One region of the Acidovorax sp. BL-A-41-H1 genome, then DNA from elsewhere that is predicted to be linked to it. Evidence: predicted binding sites of a transcription regulator. Region 1 holds the regulator's gene; the other holds the start of a gene.
The links. Region 1 encodes FNR, which switches genes on or off when oxygen is low (the NO sensors DNR and NnrR bind a similar motif). Its sites were predicted from a motif close to TTGATNNNNATCAA; they were not measured.
Positions count from the first base shown of each region.

Region 2: a site for FNR is predicted at 3,744-3,757, ahead of ubiM (5-demethoxyubiquinol-8 5-hydroxylase UbiM). Genes of this name have one in related genera too.

Region 1 is NZ_JBPVJQ010000006.1:987,107-997,963, forward strand. It holds gene ACTPOI_RS17770 (heavy metal translocating P-type ATPase) at 1-2,373, shown strand, start outside; gene ccoS (cbb3-type cytochrome oxidase assembly protein CcoS) at 2,373-2,510, shown strand; gene ccoN (cytochrome-c oxidase, cbb3-type subunit I) at 2,575-4,014, shown strand; gene ccoO (cytochrome-c oxidase, cbb3-type subunit II) at 4,031-4,663, shown strand; gene ACTPOI_RS17790 (CcoQ/FixQ family Cbb3-type cytochrome c oxidase assembly chaperone) at 4,675-4,812, shown strand; gene ccoP (cytochrome-c oxidase, cbb3-type subunit III) at 4,837-5,754, shown strand; gene ccoG (cytochrome c oxidase accessory protein CcoG) at 5,836-7,284, shown strand; gene ACTPOI_RS17805 (FixH family protein) at 7,353-7,634, shown strand; gene ACTPOI_RS17810 (hypothetical protein) at 7,723-8,016, shown strand; gene fnr (fumarate/nitrate reduction transcriptional regulator Fnr) at 8,181-8,903, opposite strand; gene hemN (oxygen-independent coproporphyrinogen III oxidase) at 9,089-10,471, shown strand; gene ACTPOI_RS17825 (sulfite exporter TauE/SafE family protein) at 10,589-10,857, shown strand, end outside.
Region 2 is NZ_JBPVJQ010000003.1:386,607-397,463, reverse strand. It holds gene treS (maltose alpha-D-glucosyltransferase) at 1-2,018, shown strand, start outside; gene ACTPOI_RS02905 (mechanosensitive ion channel family protein) at 2,099-2,815, shown strand; gene ACTPOI_RS02900 (hypothetical protein) at 3,064-3,492, shown strand; gene ubiM (5-demethoxyubiquinol-8 5-hydroxylase UbiM) at 3,850-5,139, shown strand; gene ACTPOI_RS02890 (hypothetical protein) at 5,437-5,766, opposite strand; gene ACTPOI_RS02885 (hypothetical protein) at 5,793-6,173, opposite strand; gene ACTPOI_RS02880 (hypothetical protein) at 6,539-6,706, shown strand; gene ACTPOI_RS02875 (class I SAM-dependent methyltransferase) at 7,143-8,054, opposite strand; gene ACTPOI_RS02870 (zf-TFIIB domain-containing protein) at 8,300-9,052, opposite strand; gene ACTPOI_RS02865 (solute carrier family 23 protein) at 9,194-10,480, shown strand; gene ACTPOI_RS02860 (acetyl-CoA hydrolase/transferase family protein) at 10,600-10,857, shown strand, end outside.

The DNA of each region.
Region 1 (10,857 bases):
CTGGACGAACCCCAGGAGTGGTCGGCGTTCGGCCGCGCCTGCACCCCGGCCGGGCAGGTTGACGCTGCCGATCCGTGGGCCAGCCCGTGGGAATCGCATGTGGTGCTGGAAGGTATGCACTGCGCGGCCTGCGCCCTCACCATTGAAGACGCCCTGAAGGCCGTGCCCGGCGTGCAGCAGGCCGACGTGAGCGCCGCCACGCGCCGCGCCCGGGTGGTGTGGAACCCGGCCCAGGTCATGCCCTCGCAATGGATGGCTGCTGTGCAGCATGCCGGCTACCGCGCAATGCCCGCCATGGACGCCTTTGCCCGGGCGCAGCGGCTGCGCGAAAGCCGCCGCGCGCTGTGGCGCTGGCTGGTGGCGGGGTTTTGCATGATGCAGGTGATGATGTACGCGTGGCCTGCCTACGTGGCCCAGCCCGGCGATCTGACGGCCGAGATGGAGCACCTGCTGCGCTGGGCCTCTTGGGTCATCACACTGCCCGTGGTGGTGTTCTCGTGCGGGCCGTTCTTCTCCAGCGCACTGCGCGACATCCGACTGCGCCGCGTGAGCATGGACCTGCCCGTGGCGCTGGGCATGGCCATCACGTTCATCGTCAGCAGCGCAGGCACGTTCGACATGGACGGCATCTTCGGCAAGGAGGTGTACTACGACTCGCTGACGATGTTCGTCTTCTTCCTGCTGACCGGGCGCTGGCTGGAACTGCGCCTGCGCGACCGCACCGCCGGCGCGCTGGAGGCCGTGATGAATCGCCTGCCCGACAGCGTGGAGCGCCGCACCGGCGATGGCAGCTTTGTGCGGGTGGCCACACGGCGCCTGGCCGTGAGCGACACCGTCCGCGTGCTGGCAGGCGAAGCCTTTCCGGCCGATGGCCGCATCACGGCGGGCCACACCCATGTGGACGAAGCGCTGCTGACGGGCGAATCCACCCCCGTGGCCCGTGCAGAAGGCGGTGCCGTCACGGCCGGCAGCTACAACCTGCAGGCACCCGTGGAAGTGCTGGTGGAATCGACGGGCGCGCAAACCCGGTTTGCCCAGATCGTGGCGCTGATGGAAAGCGCATCGCTGCAAAAGCCGCGCCTGGCCCAGTTGGCCGACCGCATTGCGCGCCCATTCCTTTGGGCGGTGCTGGTGGCGGCCGGGCTGGCTGCGGCCTGGTGGTGGCCCACTGACCCCGGCCACGCGCTGATGGTGGCGGTGGCGGTGCTCATCGTCACCTGCCCGTGCGCGTTGTCGCTGGCCACGCCGGTGGCCATGCTCACGGCTGCGGGCACCCTGGCGCGCCATGGCGTGCTGGTGCGCAACCTGCAGGCGCTGGAAGCGCTGGCCCGGGTGGACACCGTGGTGTTCGACAAGACCGGCACGCTCACCCGCGATGCGATGGCGCTGCGATCCGTACACACGGCACCAGGCATCAGCGCCGACGAGGCCTTGTCGATGGCTGCCGCGCTGGCTGCGCAATCGATGCACCCCGTATCGCGCGCGGTGGCGCTGGCGGGTGCGGCGGCCTGCGGCCATTGGCGGGTTTCTGACCTGCGCGAAGAGGCGGGCCGGGGTCTGGTGGGTACGCTGGCAGATACGCGGCAGGACGGTGCGCCGTCACGGGTGTTCCGGCTGGGTTCTGCGTTGCACGCCGGTGTGGCCGTGTCGGGCGCCAGTGCTTCGCTGCAAGCCGTGCTGTCGCTGGAGCATGACGACGGCAGCGTGAGCGAGGTGGCACGGTTTGAACTCGCGGAAGACCTGCGCACCGAGGCCCCTGGCGTGGTCGATGTGCTGCAGCGCGCCGGCATTGCCGTGCAGCTGCTGTCAGGGGACCGTGCCGGCGCCGTGCAGCGCGTGGCAGCCCAGGCGGGCATTGCCGCGGCGCACGGCGAATGCACTCCCCAGGGCAAGCTCGCTGCGCTCAAAGACCTGCAGATGGCAGGTCACCATGTGGCCATGGTGGGCGACGGGCTCAACGATGGCCCGGTGCTTGCCGGTGCGCATGCATCCTTCGCCTTTGGCCGTGCCGTGCCGCTGGCTCAGGCACAGGCCGATTTCGTGGTGCTGGGCGACAGCCTGGAACTGGTGCCGCAGACGGTGATGCTGGCGCGACACACGCTGCGCGTGGTGCGCCAGAACCTGTGGTGGGCCGCGGGCTACAACGCCCTGTGTGTGCCCCTGGCGGTGATGGGCGCCATGCCCGCATGGCTGGCAGGCCTGGGCATGGCGCTCAGTTCGCTGCTGGTCGTGCTCAATGCCGCGCGCCTGTCGCGCAGCCTGCCGGCGCTGCCTCCTTATGCCGCAACAGCCTTTGCAGGCAACAGCGCTGCCGCTGCCTTGCACTCACCCGTTTCCGATCTTCCCAACGCCACACGCCCGGAGCCTGCCTGATGGACATCCTTTATCTGCTGATTCCGTTGTCGGTCGCGCTGGTGCTGCTGGTGCTTGCGGGGTTGTGGTGGGCGGTTTACCACGGCCAGTTCGAAAGCGTCGAACAAGAAGGCGAGCGGATTCTCCGGGACGATTGACATGTGTCAATGTGCCTGAGCCCCCTGTGCAACAAACTATGACTGCAATATAACGAGGTGCCCGATGGATCTAGCAAAAACAAATGCTGCGCACTACAACGATACGGTGGTGCGGCAGTTTTCTATCATGGCCGTGGTTTGGGGGGTGGTCGGTATGCTGGTGGGCGTGGTCATCGCCGCCCAGTTGGCCTGGCCCGAGCTCAACTTTGGCATTCCATGGCTGAGCTACGGGCGCCTGCGCCCACTGCACACCAACGCTGTGATCTTCGCCTTTGGTGGCTGCGCACTGTTTGCCACCAGCTACTACGTGGTGCAGCGCACCTGCCAGGTCAGGCTGTTTGCCGCGCCACTGGCGGCTTTCACGTTCTGGGGCTGGCAACTGGTCATCCTGGCCGCGGCCATCAGTCTGCCGCTGGGCTATACATCGGGCAAGGAATACGCTGAGCTGGAGTGGCCCATCGACATCCTGATCACGCTGGTGTGGGTGTCTTATGCCATCGTGTTCTTTGGCACCATTGGCGTACGCAAGGTCAAGCACATCTATGTGGCCAACTGGTTCTTTGGCGCCTTCATCCTGGCGGTGGCACTGCTGCACGTGGTCAACAGTGCCGCCATCCCTGCAGGCTTCATGAAGAGCTACTCGGCCTACGCCGGTGTGCAGGACGCCATGGTGCAGTGGTGGTACGGCCATAACGCTGTGGGCTTCTTCCTGACCGCAGGCTTCCTGGGCATGATGTATTACTTCATCCCCAAGCAGGCTGGCCGTCCGGTGTACAGCTACCGCCTGTCCATCGTCCACTTCTGGGCGCTGATCTTCACGTACATGTGGGCCGGCCCACACCACCTGCACTACACCGCGCTGCCAGACTGGACGCAATCGGTGGGCATGGTGTTCTCGCTCATCCTGCTGGCTCCCAGCTGGGGCGGCATGATCAACGGGATCATGACCCTGTCGGGTGCATGGCACAAGCTGCGCGATGACCCCATCCTGCGCTTCCTGATCGTGTCGCTGTCGTTCTATGGCATGTCCACGTTCGAAGGTCCGATGATGTCCATCAAGACCGTCAACGCCCTGAGCCACTACACAGACTGGACCGTGGGCCACGTGCATTCCGGTGCGCTCGGCTGGGTGGGCCTGATCTCGATGGGTTCGCTCTACTACCTGGTGCCCCGGCTGTTTGGTCGCGAAAAGATGCACTCGGTCAAGGCTATTGAACTGCACTTCTGGATGGCCACCATCGGCATCGTGCTGTACATCGCCGCGATGTGGATCGCCGGTGTGATGCAGGGCCTGATGTGGCGCGCCATCAACCCCGATGGCACGCTGACATACACCTTTGTCGAGAGTGTGAAGGCCACCTATCCGTTCTACGTGATCCGCGTGGCCGGTGGCCTGCTGTACCTGGGCGGGATGATCGTGATGGCCTGGAATGTCTGGATGACCACCATTTCCGGTCGCTCGGTCAAGGCGCCCATCCCTGCGGTCAACGCAGCACATGCCTGAGCCGAAGGAAACAACCATGTCCGATAACAACACATCGACTTCGACTGGCTTCACCCATGAAAAGGTGGAGACCAACAACTTCCTGATGATCGTGCTGATCCTTCTGGTGATCGCCATTGGCGGCCTGGTCGAGATCGTGCCGCTGTTCTTCCAGAAGTCCACGACCGAGGCGGTCAAGGGTGTGGAGCCCTACACCTCTGTCCAGCTGGTGGGCCGTGATATCTACATCCGCGAGGGCTGCTACAACTGCCACTCGCAGATGATCCGCCCCTTCCGTGCCGAAACCCTGCGCTATGGACACTATTCCGTGGCGGGCGAATTCGTGTATGACCACCCCTTCCAGTGGGGCAGCAAGCGCACGGGCCCCGACCTGCACCGGGTGGGCGGCAAGTACAGCGATGAATGGCATCGCATCCACCTGAACAACCCGCGTGATGTGGTGCCCGAGTCGAACATGCCTGCCTACCCCTGGCTTGAAAAGACGGCGGTGGACCCGGCCAGTGTGGCGCCGCGCATGAAGGCCCTGCGCACCGTGGGCGTGCCCTACACCGACGAGCAGATCGCTGCCGCGGCAGCCGATGTCAAGGGCAAGACCGAGTTGGATGCCCTCATTGCCTACCTGCAGGTCATGGGCCGCGCGCTCAAGTAAAGGAGACCGTCATGGACATCACCACCATGCGCATCGTCGCCACCCTGGCATCGATGGCCTGCTTCATCGGCATCTGGGTCTGGGCCTACCGTGGCCGTAACAAGGCCCGGTTCGACGAGGCAGCCCAGCTGCCCTTCGAGACAGATTGACCTTTACCAGAACGAGAACACCCCATGAGTGACTTCACCAGCAATTTCTGGTCGGTCTTTGTGACCACGCTGACGCTCGTCGGCATCATTGCCTGCGGCATCCTCCTTTGGCTGGCCGGGCGCAAGAAGGTCATCGCCACTTCCGACAACACCACCGGCCATGTCTGGGACGAAGACCTGGTCGAGATGAACAACCCCCTGCCACGCTGGTGGGTGTGGCTGTTCGTCATCACCATCGTCTTCGGCCTGGCCTACCTGGCCGCCTACCCGGGCCTGGGCAGCTTCAACGGCAAGCTCGGCTGGTCGCAAAAGGGCGAATACGAGGCCGAGATGGCCAAGGCCAAGGCCGAACTGGAGCCGCTGTATGCCCGTTTCGTGTCCATGAAGCCTGAAGAGGTGGCGGTAGACGCGCAGGCTCGCGCCATTGGTGAGCGGCTGTACATGAACAACTGCGCCCAGTGCCACGGCTCGGACGCTCGCGGCAGCAAGGGCTTCCCGAACCTGGCCGACGGCGACTGGCTGCATGGTGGCACTCCGGACAAAATCCGCGAGACGCTGGAAAAGGGCCGTATCGGCAATATGCCCCCCATGGCGGCTGCAGTGGGCACGGCAGAAGACGTGCGCAACGTGTCGCACTACGTGCTGAGCCTGTCTGGCAGCCCGCACGACTCGCTTCGTGCATCGCTGGGCAAGTCCAAGTTCGGTGCTTGTGCTGCCTGCCACGGCATGGACGGCAAGGGCAACCAGGCGCTGGGCGCGCCCAACCTGACGGACGACATCTGGCTGCATGGCTGGGGTGAGACGGCCATCACGGCCATCATCAACAACGGCAAGGTCAACCAGATGCCTGCACAGGCAGACAAGCTGACCGACGCGCAGATTGGTGTGCTGTCGGCCTATGTCTGGGGCCTGTCGAACAAGCAGGTCGCAGCGGCACGCTGACCGTCCCCGGGGCAACGCGCAGGCGTTGCCCTTTCGGTTTTTTCCTTTTTTGCTTTCTGGCTTCAACGCAGTCGAGACACCATGAATACACCCAGCGGGCCCGCTCGCAAGGTCATTCCGATCAGCCCGGTCGCATCCTCCGATGCCACGGCGGGAAGTGAAATTGTCTCGCTGTACGAAGCACAGAAGAAGATCTATCCCCGCTCCATCAGTGGCGTGTTTGCCCGCTGGCGCTGGGCGATGGTGATCCTGACCCAGTTGGCTTTCTACGGTGTGCCATGGCTGGAGTGGGGCCAACGCCAGATGGTGCTGTTCGACCTGGGCGCCCGCCGTTTCTACATCTTCGGGCTGGTGCTTTACCCGCAGGATTTCATCTACCTGACGGGCCTGCTCATCATCTCGGCCTTGTCGCTGTTCCTGTTCACGGCCGTGGCGGGGCGGCTGTGGTGCGGCTTTGCCTGTCCGCAGACGGTGTACACCGAGATATTCATGTGGATCGAGCACAAGATCGAGGGAGACCGCAGTGCCCGCCTGCGGCTGGACAACGGCCCCTGGACCTTCGAGAAAGTCCGCAAAAAGTTTTTGAAGCAGGTGGCATGGCTGAGTGTGGCGCTGTGGACCGGTTTTACCTTTGTCGGTTACTTCGTACCGATCCGCGAGCTGGGCGGCGAGCTGCTGGCCCTCCAGGGAAGCTGGCAGATCTTCTGGGTGCTGTTCTACGGGTTTGCCACCTATGGCAACGCGGGCTACATGCGCGAGCAGGTCTGCAAGTACATGTGCCCGTATGCGCGCTTCCAGAGCGCGATGTTCGACAAGGACACGCTCATCGTGAGCTACGACGGCGAGCGCGGCGAGCCGCGCGGCCCGCGCAACAAGACGGTGGACCACAAGGCCAAGGGCCTGGGCGACTGCATCGACTGCACGCTTTGCGTACAGGTGTGCCCGGTGGGCATCGACATCCGCAAGGGCCTGCAGTACGAGTGCATTGGCTGTGGGCTGTGCGTGGATGCCTGCAACACTGTGATGGACAAGATGCAGTACCCCAAGGGGTTGATCCGCTTTTCTACCCAGAACGCCGTGGCTCGGCGCTGGAACCAGTCGCAGATCATGCAGCGCGTGTTCCGCCCCCGGGTACTGGTGTATGGCGCGGTGCTGGTGGCGCTGTGCGTGGCAATGCTGGCAAGCCTGGTCACGCGCACGCCGCTGAAGGTGGACGTGGTGCGCGACCGCGCAGCCCTGTCGCGCATTGTGGCGGGCGGCAAGCTCGAGAACATCTACCGGCTGCAGGTCATGAATGCGACCGAGGGCACGCAGCGCTACCAGATCACTGCGCGCGGCTTGCAGGGGATCGAGACATCGATTGACGGCGATGTAGAGATTGGGCCGGCAGAGTCGCGTTGGGTGGCTGTGCGGCTGCAGATACCTTACGGTTCTGCCACGCCAGGCTCGCATCCGGTGCACTTTGACGTGCAAGCCGTGGGTTCTGCGGCCCATGTCACTGAAAAGTCAGTTTTCCTGGTGCCACGCTGATCTGTTTATTCGCGGTGCTACCGCCAACGCTCTTGACCGGGCTGTGATTTATTCAAGGAGAGAGTTCCATGGCATCCAACGCTGTTCCAGCCGTTTCGGCCCCCGCTGCCGCCCCCTGGTGGAAGTTCGGCCATGTCTGGCTGATCATTTCTGGCCCCGTCATCGTGATCATTGCCGGATTCGTCACCTTGTGGCTGGCCATCTCGCGGCCTGACCCCGTCGTCGCGGAAGACTATTACCGCCAGGGCGTGGAGATCAACAAGACCCTGCAGGGTGCCGACAAGAGCCTGTTGCCAGCAGTGAAGGCCCGCAACCACGCGGCCACCCCTGCCGAAGACGCACCACGCTGATCCCTGCCATGGCTGTCCGATTAGGGCGGCTTGCGCAACACCTGCGACCCTGGTCAACCGATCCTGAAAAAAAGAGGAGACAAGCGCGATGTGGACCCAACGCCTGATGTGGATAGCATGGCCTGCCTTTTTGATGGCAGGTGTGCTCGAGATGCTCGTCTTTGCGCTCGTCGATCCTCATGACCTGCACTGGTTTGGCCAGCCCGTGCCACTTTCACGGGAAGGCGTCTACACGCTGGCGTTTTTTGCTTTTTGGGTGGTCACCATGGCTTCCAGTGCGCTCACCACGCTGCTGGCTATGTCGCCGTTCGAGCTCAACCGGTGCCCGGTACCCGACGGAGAGCGGCCGGACGATTGCCGCAAGACTTCGGGCTGTGCCTGAACTGTCGGCGAAAGCCAGGCCGGGAGCCTTCAAGGGCAGGTTGCAGTCGCCGAGCCGCCCATTGCCCAACAGTGCGCGGTGAAGGTGTTGACAGGTTCAACCGGGCGGCTGAGCCGCGCTGTCAAATGAGCAGGCCTCCCGAGAACCCTCCGGCCACGCCCTGCTCAGTGGCAAGGCTGCTGGCTGTTGACAATGCGGCGCAGCGCGTCGGTGTCCAGGATGCGCACATGCCGCTGCTTGACCTCGACGATCTGTTCGTCGACAAATTTCGAGAAGGTGCGGCTCACGGTTTCGAGTTTGAGACCCAGGTAGCTGCCAATCTCTTCCCGGGTCATGCGCAGCACCAGTTCTGACTGCGAGAAGCCCCTGGCGTGCAGGCGCTGCACCAGGTTCAGCAGGAAGGCCGCCAGGCGCTCTTCGGCACGCATGCTGCCCAGCAGCAGCATCACGCCATGCTCGCGCACGATCTCGCGGCTCATGATCTTGTGCACGTGGTGCTGCAGGGCCGTGACCTCGCGCGACAACTCCTCAATGCGGTCAAATGGCATGACGCAGACTTCAGCGTCTTCCAGAGCAACGGCGTCACAGGTGTGGTGGTCGTTCACGATGCCATCGAGGCCGATGATCTCGCCTGCCATCTGAAAACCCGTTACCTGGTCGCGGCCATCTTCCGTGGCCACGCAGGTCTTGAAGAACCCGGTCCGAATCGCATACAGCGACGTGAATGTCTCGCCGTTGCGAAACAAGGTTGCGCCGCGCTTGACCTTGCGCCGCACGGCCACCACTTCGTCGATGCGCTGCAGTTGTTCTTCGTTCAGTCCTACGGGCATACACAGCTCCCGCAGGTTGCAGTTCGAGCAGGCGACTTTGATGGTGAGCGGATTCATGGCCGGTGGAACTAGTTGCGGAAAATAAGGATACTCCGCATCTGCATCAAACAGATGACGGTTGACCTCATGGGGCCAAATGATATGCGTCAAATTGTCGCAGTCAGCGCCTTGTGGCCGCTTGATGTAAATCAAGGACTGCCCGCGGCAGCTGCGGCACAGTCAGGGCGTTCCGAAGGATGCCCATGACCGCTGTCTCCCCTGACCTGCTGCGCCGATTTGATGTAGCGGGGCCACGCTACACCTCCTACCCCACCGCTGACCGCTTTGTCGAAGCCTTTGGGCAGGAAGATTATGTGCTGGCGCTCGATCAGCGCAGGAACGGAACGGTTGCGAAGGCGCTGCCGCTGTCGCTCTATGTGCACATTCCTTTTTGCGAATCGTTGTGCTACTACTGTGCGTGCAACAAAATCATCACCAAGCACCACGACCGGGCCGATCTTTACCTGCGGTACCTGAGCCGCGAAATTGACCTTCATACCGCCCATTGCGGAACAGGGCAGGTGGTGTCGCAGCTACACCTGGGCGGCGGTTCACCCACATTCCTCTCGGACGATGGGTTGCGTGAACTCATGGCTGTCCTGCGTCGCAGCTTCACGCTGGCACCGGGCGGTGAATACTCGATCGAAGTCGATCCGCGCACGGTGAATGCTGACCGCCTGGCAGTCCTGGCCGAACTGGGTTTCAACCGGCTGAGTTTTGGCGTGCAGGACTTTGATGCGGAGGTGCAGAAGGCCGTGCACCGGATCCAGCCTGCCGAGCAGGTGTTCTCGCTCGTCGAGTCGGCTCGCTCGCTCGGCTTCGACTCGGTGAACGTCGATCTGATTTACGGCCTGCCCCGGCAGACGCCCGAATCGTTTGATCGTACCCTGGCCCAGGTGGCCCAGCTGCGGCCCGATCGCATCGCGCTGTACGCATACGCCCATCTTCCCGAGCGGTTCAAGCCGCAACGCCGCATTGTGTCGGCCGAGCTGCCTGCGGCCTCGGCCAAGGTGGCGATGCTGTCTCGGTCGCTCGACGCCTTCCTGGACGCTGGGTACGTGTACGTGGGCATGGACCACTTTGCCTTGCCCTCGGATGCGTTGGCGGTTGCCAAGCGGCAGGGGCGCCTGCATCGCAATTTTCAGGGGTACAGCACGCAGCCTGATTGCGACCTCATTGCCCTTGGCGTGTCGGCCATCGGCAGGGTGGGGGCCACCTACAGCCAGAACGCCAAGACGCTGGAGGAGTACTACGACTTCCTCGACCAGGGGCGTTTACCGATCGTCCGTGGCCTGGCGCTGACGCGGGACGATCTTGTGCGCCGCGCCGTCATCATGGCGCTGATGTGCCAGGGTGAAGTGCTGTTCGAGTCCATCGAGCAAGGCTGGCTGATCGACTTCAAGCAGTATTTTGCTGCGGAGCTCACGCGCCTTGAAGAAATGGCCGAGCAGGGTCTGGTGCGCATGAATTCTGATGGCGTCGAGGTCACGCCGATGGGCTGGTTCTTTGTACGCGGCGTGGCGATGGTTTTTGACCGCTATCTCCAGGCCGACCGCTACCGGGCACGCTTCTCGCGCATCATCTGAACGGAGTACATCCATGCCATGCCAGGTCGTTGCCCTCGCAGTCATCGCCACCATGGGTGCGCATGGCGCAGGCGTGTGCCTGGGTGACTGCTGCGACGACCCGGTGGGAGCCAGGTCATGCTGAGCGCGGCTGCGTGGTCGGCGCTGGTGATGGGACTGGTGGGCGGATCGCATTGTCTTGCCATGTGCTCCGCCCCTTGTGGCGCATTGGTGGGTGCAGGGGGGCGCCCGGGTGTCGGTGCGGAAGACAAGGCTGGTACGGGCGTGCCTGTGCAGTGGGCAGCCCCGTGGCAGGCGCAGCGCCCGTGGCATCAAACTTGGCGTACGGTGGCCTTTCATCTGGGGCGCATCGGTAGCTACGCGGCCGTGGGCGCCCTTGCCGCGGC
Region 2 (10,857 bases), on a different contig from region 1:
TGTACGGCTACGAGGCGCTGAACGTGGAGACGCAGGCGCGCGACCAGAGCTCGCTGCTGAACTGGACGCGCCGCATGCTCGCCGTGCGCAAGACCAGCCACGCGTTCGGCCGTGGCAAGCGCATATTTCTGAAGCCCGGCAATCGCAAGATCCTGGCGTACCTCAGCGAATACGAGGACGACGTGATCCTCACGGTGTTCAACCTCTCGCGCGCGGCGCAGCCGGTGGAGCTGGACCTCACCGCCTACAAGGGCCGCGCGCCGGTGGAGATGCTGGGCCGCACCACCTTCCCGCCCATTGGCGAGCTGCCCTACCTGCTCACGCTGCCCTCGTACGGCTTCTACTGGTTTCGCCTGTCTACCGACGCCGAGATTCCGCCCTGGCACCAGGACGGCCTCGATCTGCAGGAGCGCCCGGTGCTGGTGCTTTTTGACGGCTGGACCAGCTTCTTCCGCGACCAGGTCATGCCCTGGCGCATGTCCATGGCCGAGCGCATGCGCACCCAGCTGGAGACCGACACCCTGCCCCGGTTTCTGGAGGTGCAGCGCTGGTACGCGGACAAGGGCACCAGCGTGCAGCGCGCGCGGCTGGACGACCATGCCATCTGGTCGCAAGACGGTAACGAATGGATGCTGCCCCTGCTGTCCATCGACGGACCCGACGAGCCCGCTACGTACTTCGCACCGCTGGCCCTGGCCTGGGAAGATGCCGACGAAGAACGCATGAAGCGCCTGGCCCCTGGCGGACTGGCGCGGGTGCGCCAGCAGGCCAACGTGGGTGTGATGGGCGACGCCTTCCACGACGAGACCTTTTGCCGCGCCGTGGTGCGCGCGATGGGCGACAACCTCGAGCTGGGCACCGCACGCGGGCGCCTGCGCTTTCGGCCCACGGCAGAGTTTGCGGCCATCGCCAGCAATCTGGATGCGCTGCCCGTGAGCCGCCCCAGCGCGCAAAGCAGCAACACGGTGGTGACGTTTGACGACACGCTGTTCCTCAAGGGCTACCGCCGCCTGCGCCCGGGGCTCAACCCCGAACTGGAGATGGGCCGCTTTCTGACCGAGGTGGCGCGCTTTCCGCACTGCGTACCCGTGGCGGGCGCGTTGGAATACACCGCCACCGACGGCACGCAGATGACGCTAGCGCTGGTGCAGGCCTACGTGGCGAACCAGGGCGATGGCTGGGACTACACGCTGGGCTACCTGGAGCGGTTTCTGGAGGACGCCCGGATTGCGCCGCCCGATGAGATACCGGCAGCCGATGTGCACGGCGGCTACCTCGCACTGGCCAGGATGCTGGGCACGCGCACCGCGCAACTGCACCAGGCGCTGTCGCTGCGATCGGGCTACCCGTCTTTCGACCCCGAGCCGCTGACCGCGCAGGACGTGCTGAACTACCGCCAGCGTGCCGCCACGGAAGCCGCCGACACCCTGGCGCAGCTGGAGCAGCGCCTTACCGAGCTGCCCGCCGCCGCACAGGCGGACGCGCAGGCCCTGCTGGCACGGCGCGGCGCCCTGCTGGAGCGCATCCACGCAGTGCCGGGCGGCGCGCCGGGCGGTCTCAAGACGCGCTTTCATGGCGACTACCACCTGGGCCAGGTGCTGGTCACGGGCAACGACTTCATCATCATCGACTTCGAGGGCGAACCGGGCCGCAGCTTCGAGCAGCGGCGCACCAAGGGATCGCCACTGCGCGACGTGGCCGGCATGCTGCGCTCGTTCAACTATGCGCGCTGGGCCGCCCTGAAACACACCACGCAAACCACCGAAGAAGTGCTGCGGCTGGACGCTGACGTGCAGCAGTGGGAGCAGGCCACGCGTGCAGCCTTCCTGGGCGCCTACACCGCGCAGATGGCCGGCACCGAGGCCGAGCGCCGCACGGCCGAGGGGCTGCTGGCGCTGTTCGAGATCGAAAAGGCCGTGTATGAGCTCCGCTACGAGCTGGGCAACCGCGTGGACTGGGTACAGGTGCCGCTGCAAGGGCTGCTGGCGCTGGCAGGCGCCACGGCCGACGGTGCCTGACCCGCGGGCGGCTCCCTCTCTGCAGCTCACTCCTCGTCCCATCCTTCACCCCTCCTCCCCTTATCTACCGAGAGACCTTCATGGACAACTTCGGAATTCACCTGGAGCCAGCGCGCGCCATGCTCTTTCAGGTGGGCGCTTACCTGCCCCGCCTGCTGATCGCCATCGTCATCGTGGCGGGCGGCTGGCTGCTGGCCAAGGCAGCGCGCTTCGCCGTCACGCGCGGGTTGCGGGCCATCAACTTCCGCGTGCTCACCGAGCGCTCGGGGCTGGACGGCTTTTTGCGCCAGGGCGGCATGGCGGGCGACACCACCGACATCTTCGGGCTGCTGGCGTACGGGCTGGTGATCCTGGCAGCGCTGCTGGTGGCCTTCAACGGGCTGGGGCTGAGCTACGTGACCGCACTGCTCAGCCAGGTGATGTGGTTTGTGCCCAACCTGTTTATTGCGCTGCTTATCCTGGCGTTTGGCAGCTACTTTGCGCGGTTTGTGGGCAACACCGTCACGTCGTACGCACGGCGCAGCAAGCTGCAGGACGCCGCCCTGCTGGGCACGCTGGCGCAGTACGCCATCGTGGTGTTTGTGGTGCTGATCGCGCTGGACCAGCTCAAGGTGGGCGGCGACATCGTGCGCCAGAGCTTCCTCATCATTCTGGGCGGCCTGGTGTTTGCGGTGGCGCTGGCCTTTGGGCTGGGCGGCAAAGACTGGGCGGCAGAGCGCATCGAGAGCTGGTGGCCGCGTGTGCGCAAGCCGGGCCCGACGCCCGAAGCGCCGGTGGACCGCGAGCCGTTGCGCTGAGGGCCCCAGGCCCGGGGCTGGTGGCGGCCGGTGGAAGGCTGCTTGCGGCCCGCCAGGGTGCCCCAGCGGCACTTTCCAAGCATTTTTACGCGTAAGTCCAGTAAATATCATCGCCTTCAGCTATCAAAACAGGAGCGTTTGCATACCGTTGCGGCCCGGGGGTGCGCGGGGTCTATGATCCGCAGCCACCACCGCTCCCGGCCACTGCAGGCCGGGTCCCTTTCGAGCCAACCCGCGTTCCCTGCCCGATGCAACTGCTCCTGTCCGCCTGGCCTGCACTGACTTGGGCGCTGCCCGCACTGGTGCTCCTGTCCGCCGTCGTCTTTCTTGCCAAGGGCAACCGCAGCGCCTTCGGTCACCTGCTGGCCTTGCTGGCCTGCTTTGTGATCGCGGCATTGCTGATGGAATTTTTCACCTTCATGGCGGCGCGCATGGCCCGCGCCGGCAGCACCCAGGCCGACCCCGTGCTGGGCAGCGGCACGCGCCAGCTGCTGGCCACCATCGCCAACCCGCGCTCCCTCATGGCACCGCCGCTGTCGCTGCCGTGGGTGGCCGCATGGTCGGTGCCCGTGGCCTACCTGTGGCTGCTGGTGGCGTGGGTGCTGCACCTGCGCGGCAAGCGCGGCGGCAGCAAGAAGGCAGGCAAGGCACCGCGCAAGAAGGCGGCCAGGGGCTGACCTGGCTTCAAGGCAACGCTGAACCAGCATCACGCGCACGGCGCATGCATGGCTCAGCGCGGTCGCGGCGCTGCACATCCTCGTCATAGCGACGGCCGTCCCTGTGGTTTGCGCATTGCAACCCATCCCGGTCCAGGGGCCGCTCCAGCGCGGAGACTTGTTCCGCTTGGCCTCAAGGCGTTTTTGGCTGGTGGCGCTTGATTCATAAGCACTGACAGCTCGCTTTTTGATAGCACTGGCGGTGCCGCGGGTTGACCCACGGCAAAACCCGCAGGGGCGGGCGCCAGCACAATGGCCGTCCGCTCAAAACTCCTGCGGGCTGGCGCAGCGCCCGTGCGTGCCGCCCGCGCTGCTGCCATGACATCCCCTGACAGTGACGTCCTCATCGTGGGCGCCGGCCCGGCCGGACTTTCGCTGGCCATCGCACTTTCACAGGCCGGGTTCACCGCCACCGTGGTCGAGCAACTTCCCGCCGCCACGCTGGCCGACCCGGCCCCCGACGGCCGCGAGATCGCCCTGACCCACCCCAGCCGCGCCACGCTGCAACGGCTGGGCAGCTGGAGCGCGCTGGCCCCGCACGAGGTGAGCGAGATCCACGAGGCCCAGGTGCACGATGGCCCGCTGGGCCAGCACGGCGCGCTGCAACTGAACGCGGGCAACGCCGGTACGCGGACGACGCCCGCCGCGCCCGCGCCCGGCCCGCTGGGTTTCATCGTGCCCAACCACGCCCTGCGCCGCAGCGCCTTCGCCGTGGCGCAGCGCATGCCGGGCGTGCGCATCCTCACCGGCGCGCAGGTCACACGGGTGTCCACCCACGGCCCTCTGGCCGCGCTGGACTACGTGACTGATGGCGAGGCTGGACCGCAGCGCCTGCACGCCCCGCTGCTGGTGGCCGCCGACAGCCGGTTTTCTGCCACGCGCCGCCAGCTGGGTCTGGGCGCGCAGATGACCGACTTTGGCCGCACCGTGATCGTCTGCCGGATGCGCCACACGCAGCCGCACGGCAATGTCGCGCACGAATGCTTTGGCTACGAACGCACGCTGGCCGTGCTGCCGCTGCCCGATGACCCCGAACACGGCCACGCGCTGTGCTCGGTGGTGGTCACCGCCGGTGCGGCCGACGCCGCAGCGCTGATGGCGCTGGACCCCGCAGCCTTTGCCGCCCAGGTGCAAGCGCAGTTTGCCCAGCGCCTGGGCCCCATGGCGCTGGAGGGCGAACGCCACGCCTACCCGCTGGTGGCCGTGTACGCCGACCGGTTTGCAGCCCCCCGCTGCGCCCTGCTGGGCGACGCCGCCGTGGGCATGCACCCGGTCACGGCGCATGGCTACAACCTGGGGCTGGCGGGCGTGGAGCGGCTGGTGGCGGCACTGGTGGCCGCGCGCCGGAAGGGGCAGGACATTGGCGCGGCCGACGTGCTGGCCGGCTATGCCAGCGCCCATCACCGCCACGCCTGGCCCATCTACCAGGGCACCAACGCCATCGTGCGGCTGTACACCGATGCCCGGCCCCTACCGCGCCTGCTGCGCCAGCTGGTGCTGCAGGGCGCCCGCCGCCTGCCACCGCTGCAGGCGGCCATCGTGGGGCAGCTTACGGGCAAGCCGCCTGTGTGGGCGCGTTGGGCAGCGGGGCCAGCGGCGCTTCGCTGAATGGGCTGTGGCTTGATCGTTCGGGGAAGGTTGGCAGCAGTCAACTGTGAGGCGGAGGCGCTTGCGATATTGGAATCTCGGTGCGCGCGACACGGGAAATTGATCTGCGAGGGTTTCGCGTCACTGACCTTTAGACTTTGCTCGGGGCAGGGCCTGGGCGCTTGGCGGACGATAGTGACTACGCTGAAACCATGACCGAGATCGGCTATGAGAAGCCTGCAACGGCCGATGAAAGCGGACGCTCAACGGCAAAGGCAGGCCCGCTTGACTACTGGGTTAGGCCCAGCGAGTTGAGGCCTACTTTGCAGATTCATCGAAGTACGGTTCGCCAGAAAGCCAGTAAAACTCGTACTTCCCCTGAAGCTTGACTAGAAATCCATCAAGATCAGATGCCAGACTGAGTGCCTGAAGTTCATCAATGCCCTTTGAATCCGCGAGTTCGGAAAACATCCCATCGAACTCCACCGGGCACGAAGCAAATTCTTCCCCTGATGCCCAATAGGGAACTCCCACGCGATATGTGACCTCTTTGCGCTCGCCGGTGTCCCTGCGTACAGCGATCAGTTTGCGCTCTGCGATAAATTGAGACATTCGCTTGTTCGAGAGATTGTGCGAAATGGCGTTCAAAACGACTAACGTAGATGAACGGCCCGTTAGATTGCAGCCGCCAGGAATGCCGTCGAGCCCACATAGGCCTCCATGCTACGCAGATCTTTCACAAAAGCATCGATCTGAGCTGGGACAGCCTGCAGGACAACGGACACCGTCTCTCGGCCTCCCTGCTTTGATTCGTCCCAGATCTCCACCGTCACAGCCAAATGCCCGGAACCGTCGATGCACTTGAACCGGAGTGAAGCTCCGCCAAGAAGCAACCCAGGAAGGTCGCCGCCGAACTTGTACTCCCTCGCGTCAGTCAGGTCTCGAGGGAACCCCTCGAGGTGGTCCGCAAACTTCTCTGCCTCGTTCAGAGCAGCGTAGCAGGACGTTCCTCCCGAGAAGCGACCACTATCCGCGCGCAAGCCGAGCTCGAGCATGTGCCCGTCGACCCAAACGATCTCGAGTTTTAACCCTGGCTTGTCCACTGCAATCTAACGTTGAAAGTAACCGGCACCGGAGCGCCAGCGGAGGGTACCCAAACTGCGCAGCGGTTTGGGTGTCCGGTTGACTGACCTGTTGGGCGGGGCGCATGCGGTCATTGTGCGTGCCATTGAATTTGTGAGACCCCGGGAATGCCCTCCACGATGGCACCCACGTTGCTTCTAAGGGTCGAGAAAGCCGGCGCTACGTCGGTACGGCGAAGGCGACCAAGCAGACCTAGCTCCGCCGACAAGAGCAGCTGCCAGTTTGTGGTGCTGCCCTCTTCGTTCGCGCAACCGACCCACAGCCTGAACGGCTTGCGATGGACGACAACGAGGCGAGCAAAGTCTTCTTCGATGACGCCCTCGACCGGCATGCCGCATTCAGGGAGCTGCGCCGCAACGTATTGCGCAAGCGCCTTGCCGTAGATGCCCGGGTTAATGTCTTCGTCCTCGCCTGGTTCAATCGCGAAGTGGCTGCTAGTGAATGAGACTCTCGCTCTCATGGCGCCCAACGTAATTTAGACCGCAAAACCTGCGGGATAAACTGGACCATGCGGGATATTCTGGACACCGATTCCTCCTGAAAGTGGCTTGCAGCATAGGTTTGCGAGGGATGTCCTGTTTAAACATCCAGGTATAAAAGTTCCGCTAAACCCGGCAGGCATCAACTCGGCAAACTATAGCTCTCCAGTGGGCAGACACCGGGATTTCCAACAGCCGCTACAGCAAGTCAATGGCGGCTTCCGGGCGGCGCGTCTGAACGGCGGCTCAGGGCCCAAAGCAGTCGATGACTAGCTTCCAGCTGGCTTGCAGTCCAAACCCGCACGGGCTAAGCGTCCGGTGCCAGCCTGCTGTCGCGCGGTGCTTCACAGGCTCCGCACGAACAGTCTCTTATGGCTGACGGCGACAGCGCAAACGCCCCGGTCACCCGCCCCCGTCCCTCACCCCCAGCGTCACCACCCCATACAGCGGCGCGCCCAGCCAGGGCCGCCATAGCGCATCCAGCGCAATGCCGCTCCACCCGTAGCAGTCGGCCACGCTCTGCTCGCGCAGCACCACCAGCCGCGGATGGGCCTGGGCCAGCTCGGCCACGCGGCCCACGCCCCAGCGGAACTCGGCGCCGGTGGGTGCCATGCTGGCGTGGCGTGATGCGTGGCCCACGGCGGCGCGGGTGAGCACGTCCAGCACCATGCGCGAGCCGGGTGGCGCGTGCTGCGCAAACTCGGCCAGCACGGCCTGCACCTGCGCGGGCTCCAGGTACATGAGCACGCCTTCGCACACCAGCAGCACGGGGTACGCGGTGTCGTGCCGCTCGGGCAGGCGCAGGCGCTGCCACCAGCCGGGCTGCGCCAGGTTGACCACGGCATGGCGCGCACGCGGGCCCAGGGGCGCCAGCAGGCGCTGGCGCAGTGCCATCACCTCGGCCAGGTCGGCGTCGAGCCAATGGTTGTGGCCGGTGTCGAGCCACTGAAAATGCTGTGCCAGCCCGCAGCCCAGGTTGACGCCCAGGCCCTGCCCGTTCGCGCTGAAAAACGCGCGCCCGGCGTCCTTGATGGCGCGGGTGCGCCACAGCACGTTGAGCACGGTGAGCAGGTCGTTCAGGGTGGCAGTCACGTCCGCCCCCAGCTTGTCGAGCAGGCCGCTGGCTACGGCGTCGTGGCAATCCAGCCACGGGAAGTACCGGCCGCCATGTGCCCGCGCAGCCAGCGGGATGAGCAGGGTGCTGGGCACGGCGTGCAGCTGCGCGCGGTCGAGCAGGCACGCGGCAGGTGGCGTGGCCCCGCGCGGGGTGCGGGGGGCCTGGGAGCGGCGGGAACGCGAGGTCGGGTGCTGCACGGTACTCTCCTCGTGTGGCGTACGGGGCCACGGGGGTGGATGCCGGAAGGCCTTGCTACCGGCACCATTGTGAGCGCCCTGTGTGGCTGCGCCTTGACTTGGCCACACCCTCCATGCAGATAAGCGAGCGCGGCGCCACCGATGGCTCGGCACCTGCCGACCCGGCATTTCCGTACGGGCCCGTGCGATACCGGTGCACTACCCTGCCGTACGCGGCGAGGTGCCTTTGCCCCGCCGCAGCCGTGTCAGGACGCCTTGATCATCGCCCACACCAGCCCCACGCCCACCGCCAGCAGGTCGCCGGTGATGGCGCTGTCGTCGTCATCGCTGGTGCTGGTGAAGGCCTTTTTCTGGCGCTCGCGCTCGGCGCGGGTGCGGTCGCGCTCCAGCGCCACCAGGGCGTCGCCGATGTCCACCGGCGCGGCCTGGGCCGCCTGCAGCTTTGCGCGCGCGCCGGCTTCGGCATAGCCCTCCATGGCGCGCGCCACGGCCTGGGGGTCGATCAGCGAGAACGCGGCGCGGCAGTACGGGCAGGCGTGGTCCTTGCGGATGTCCACCGGCGCGCCGCAGCTGGTGCAGTAGATGGCGCCCACGCGCTTGGCCATGTCGTCGATCTCGGGGCGCGTCATGTGGCGCACAAAGCCCTTTTCGGTCATGAACGACGAGAACGTGCTGAACCGCCCGTGCTGGCGGCCGCAGCGGTAGATCATGTAGCGGCCGCTGCGCACCACGTCAAAGCCCTTTTGCAGCGGGGCCACGCAGCGCGGGCAGGCCATGCTGGTTGCCAGGGGCAGGTGCTGGTCTTCGCGGTGCTCGTGCAGCAGCTTGAAAAGGCCGACCACGGCGGCAGGCGCGAGCTTGAGGTTTTCGTGCCGGTCAAACCACATGCCCTGGCAGGCAAAGCAGATGTCCAGCTCCAGCTCGGGCCCGGCATGGCTGGCAAAGCGGTGCACCTCCATGGGCTGGCGGCAGGATGGGCAGGACGGAACGGACGACATCATTGTTAGAACCTGTTCAAGATCTCAGGGGCTCCCTTTACAGGCTCCCTCCCCTGCGGCCGCCATCGTAACGTCACCCCCGGAATAGACCGACGGCATCGCTTCCACTAGCATCGGCGCCTTCAACCAAAAGGAACCAACATGGGATTCATGAACTGGCGGGCCAAGAGTGCCGACGTGCTGCAGCAGGGGGGTGTGATCGGGCCGGACGAGCGTCTGCCGTGGCCGCAGACGGCGGCGATGGGCGTGCAGCACGTCATCGCGATGTTTGGCGCCACGGTGCTGGCGCCCATCCTGATGGGCTTTGACCCCAACGTGGCCATCCTGATGAGCGGCGTGGGCACGCTGATCTTTTTCTTCATGACGGGCGGCAAGGTGCCCAGCTACCTGGGTTCGAGCTTTGCCTTCATCGGGGTGGTGATTGCGGCCAGCGGCTATGCGGGCAGCGGGGCCAACGCCAACATCGGCGTGGCGCTGGGCGGCATCATTGCGTGCGGGTTGCTGTACACGCTGATCGGGGTGCTGGTGCAGGTCATCGGCACGGGCTGGATCGAGCGCTTCATGCCGCCGGTGGTGACCGGATCGGTGGTGGCGGTGATCGGCCTGAACCTGGCGGGCATTCCCATCAAGAACATGGCGGCCAGCAACTTCGACAGCTGGATGCAGGCTGTGACTTTTGTGTGCGTGGGCCTGGTGGCCGTGCTCACGCGCGGCATGGTGCAGCGCCTGCTGATTCTGGTGGGCCTGATTGCCGCCAGCATCATCTACGCGGTGCTGACCAACGGCATGGGCCTGGGCAAGCCGATGGACCTGAGCGCACTGGCCAACGCCGCGTGGTTTGGCATGCCCAACTTTGCAGCGCCCGTGTTCAGCGGCAACGCCATGCTGCTGATTGCCCCCGTGGCCATCATCCTGGTGGCCGAGAACCTGGGCCACATCAAGGCCGTGACGGCCATGACTGGCCAGGACCTGGACCGCTACATGGGCCGCGCATTCATCGGTGACGGCGTGGCCACCATGGTCAGCGGCGGCGTGGGCGGCACGGGCGTGACGACCTATGCCGAAAACATCGGCGTGATGGCGGCCACCAAGATCTATTCCACCGCCGTGTTCCTGCTGGCAGGGCTGTTTGCGCTGGTGCTGGGCTTTTCCCCCAAGTTCGGCGCGCTGATCCAGACGATTCCGCTGCCGGTGATGGGCGGCGTGTCCATCGTGGTGTTCGGCCTGATCGCCGTGGCCGGGGCCAAGATCTGGGTGGACAACAAGGTCGACTTCTCGCAAAACAAGAACCTCATCGTGGCCGCCATCACGCTCATCATTGGCACGGGCGACTTCACGCTGAAGTTCGGCCAGTTCGCGCTGGGCGGCATCGGTACCGCCACGTTTGGCGCCATCCTGCTGTACGCCTTGCTCAATCGCAAAGGCTGAGCAGATTGATAAGGGTTAACCCTTGGTCGTCTCGCAAGAGTCGCTAGGATGCCTCCTTTGACCGGGGCCTCCCGTCCGAATGGCGGGAGGCCCTTTTCCTTTGTTGCGGAGCGTTTTGCATGTCCCTCGCTGACCGGGTGCTCTACCCTGACTTCCTTTCCCGCACCATGTCGGCCGACGAGGCCGCGGCGCTGATCCCCGCAGGCGCCCATGTGGGCATGAGCGGCTTTACCGGCGCGGGTTACCCCAAGGCGGTGCCCGGCGCGCTGGCCCGACGCATTGAGGCGCTCAACGCCCAGGGCCACGGTTTCAAGATCGGCCTGTGGACAGGCGCCAGCACCGCGCCCGAGCTCGATGGCGCCCTCGCGCAGGTCGAC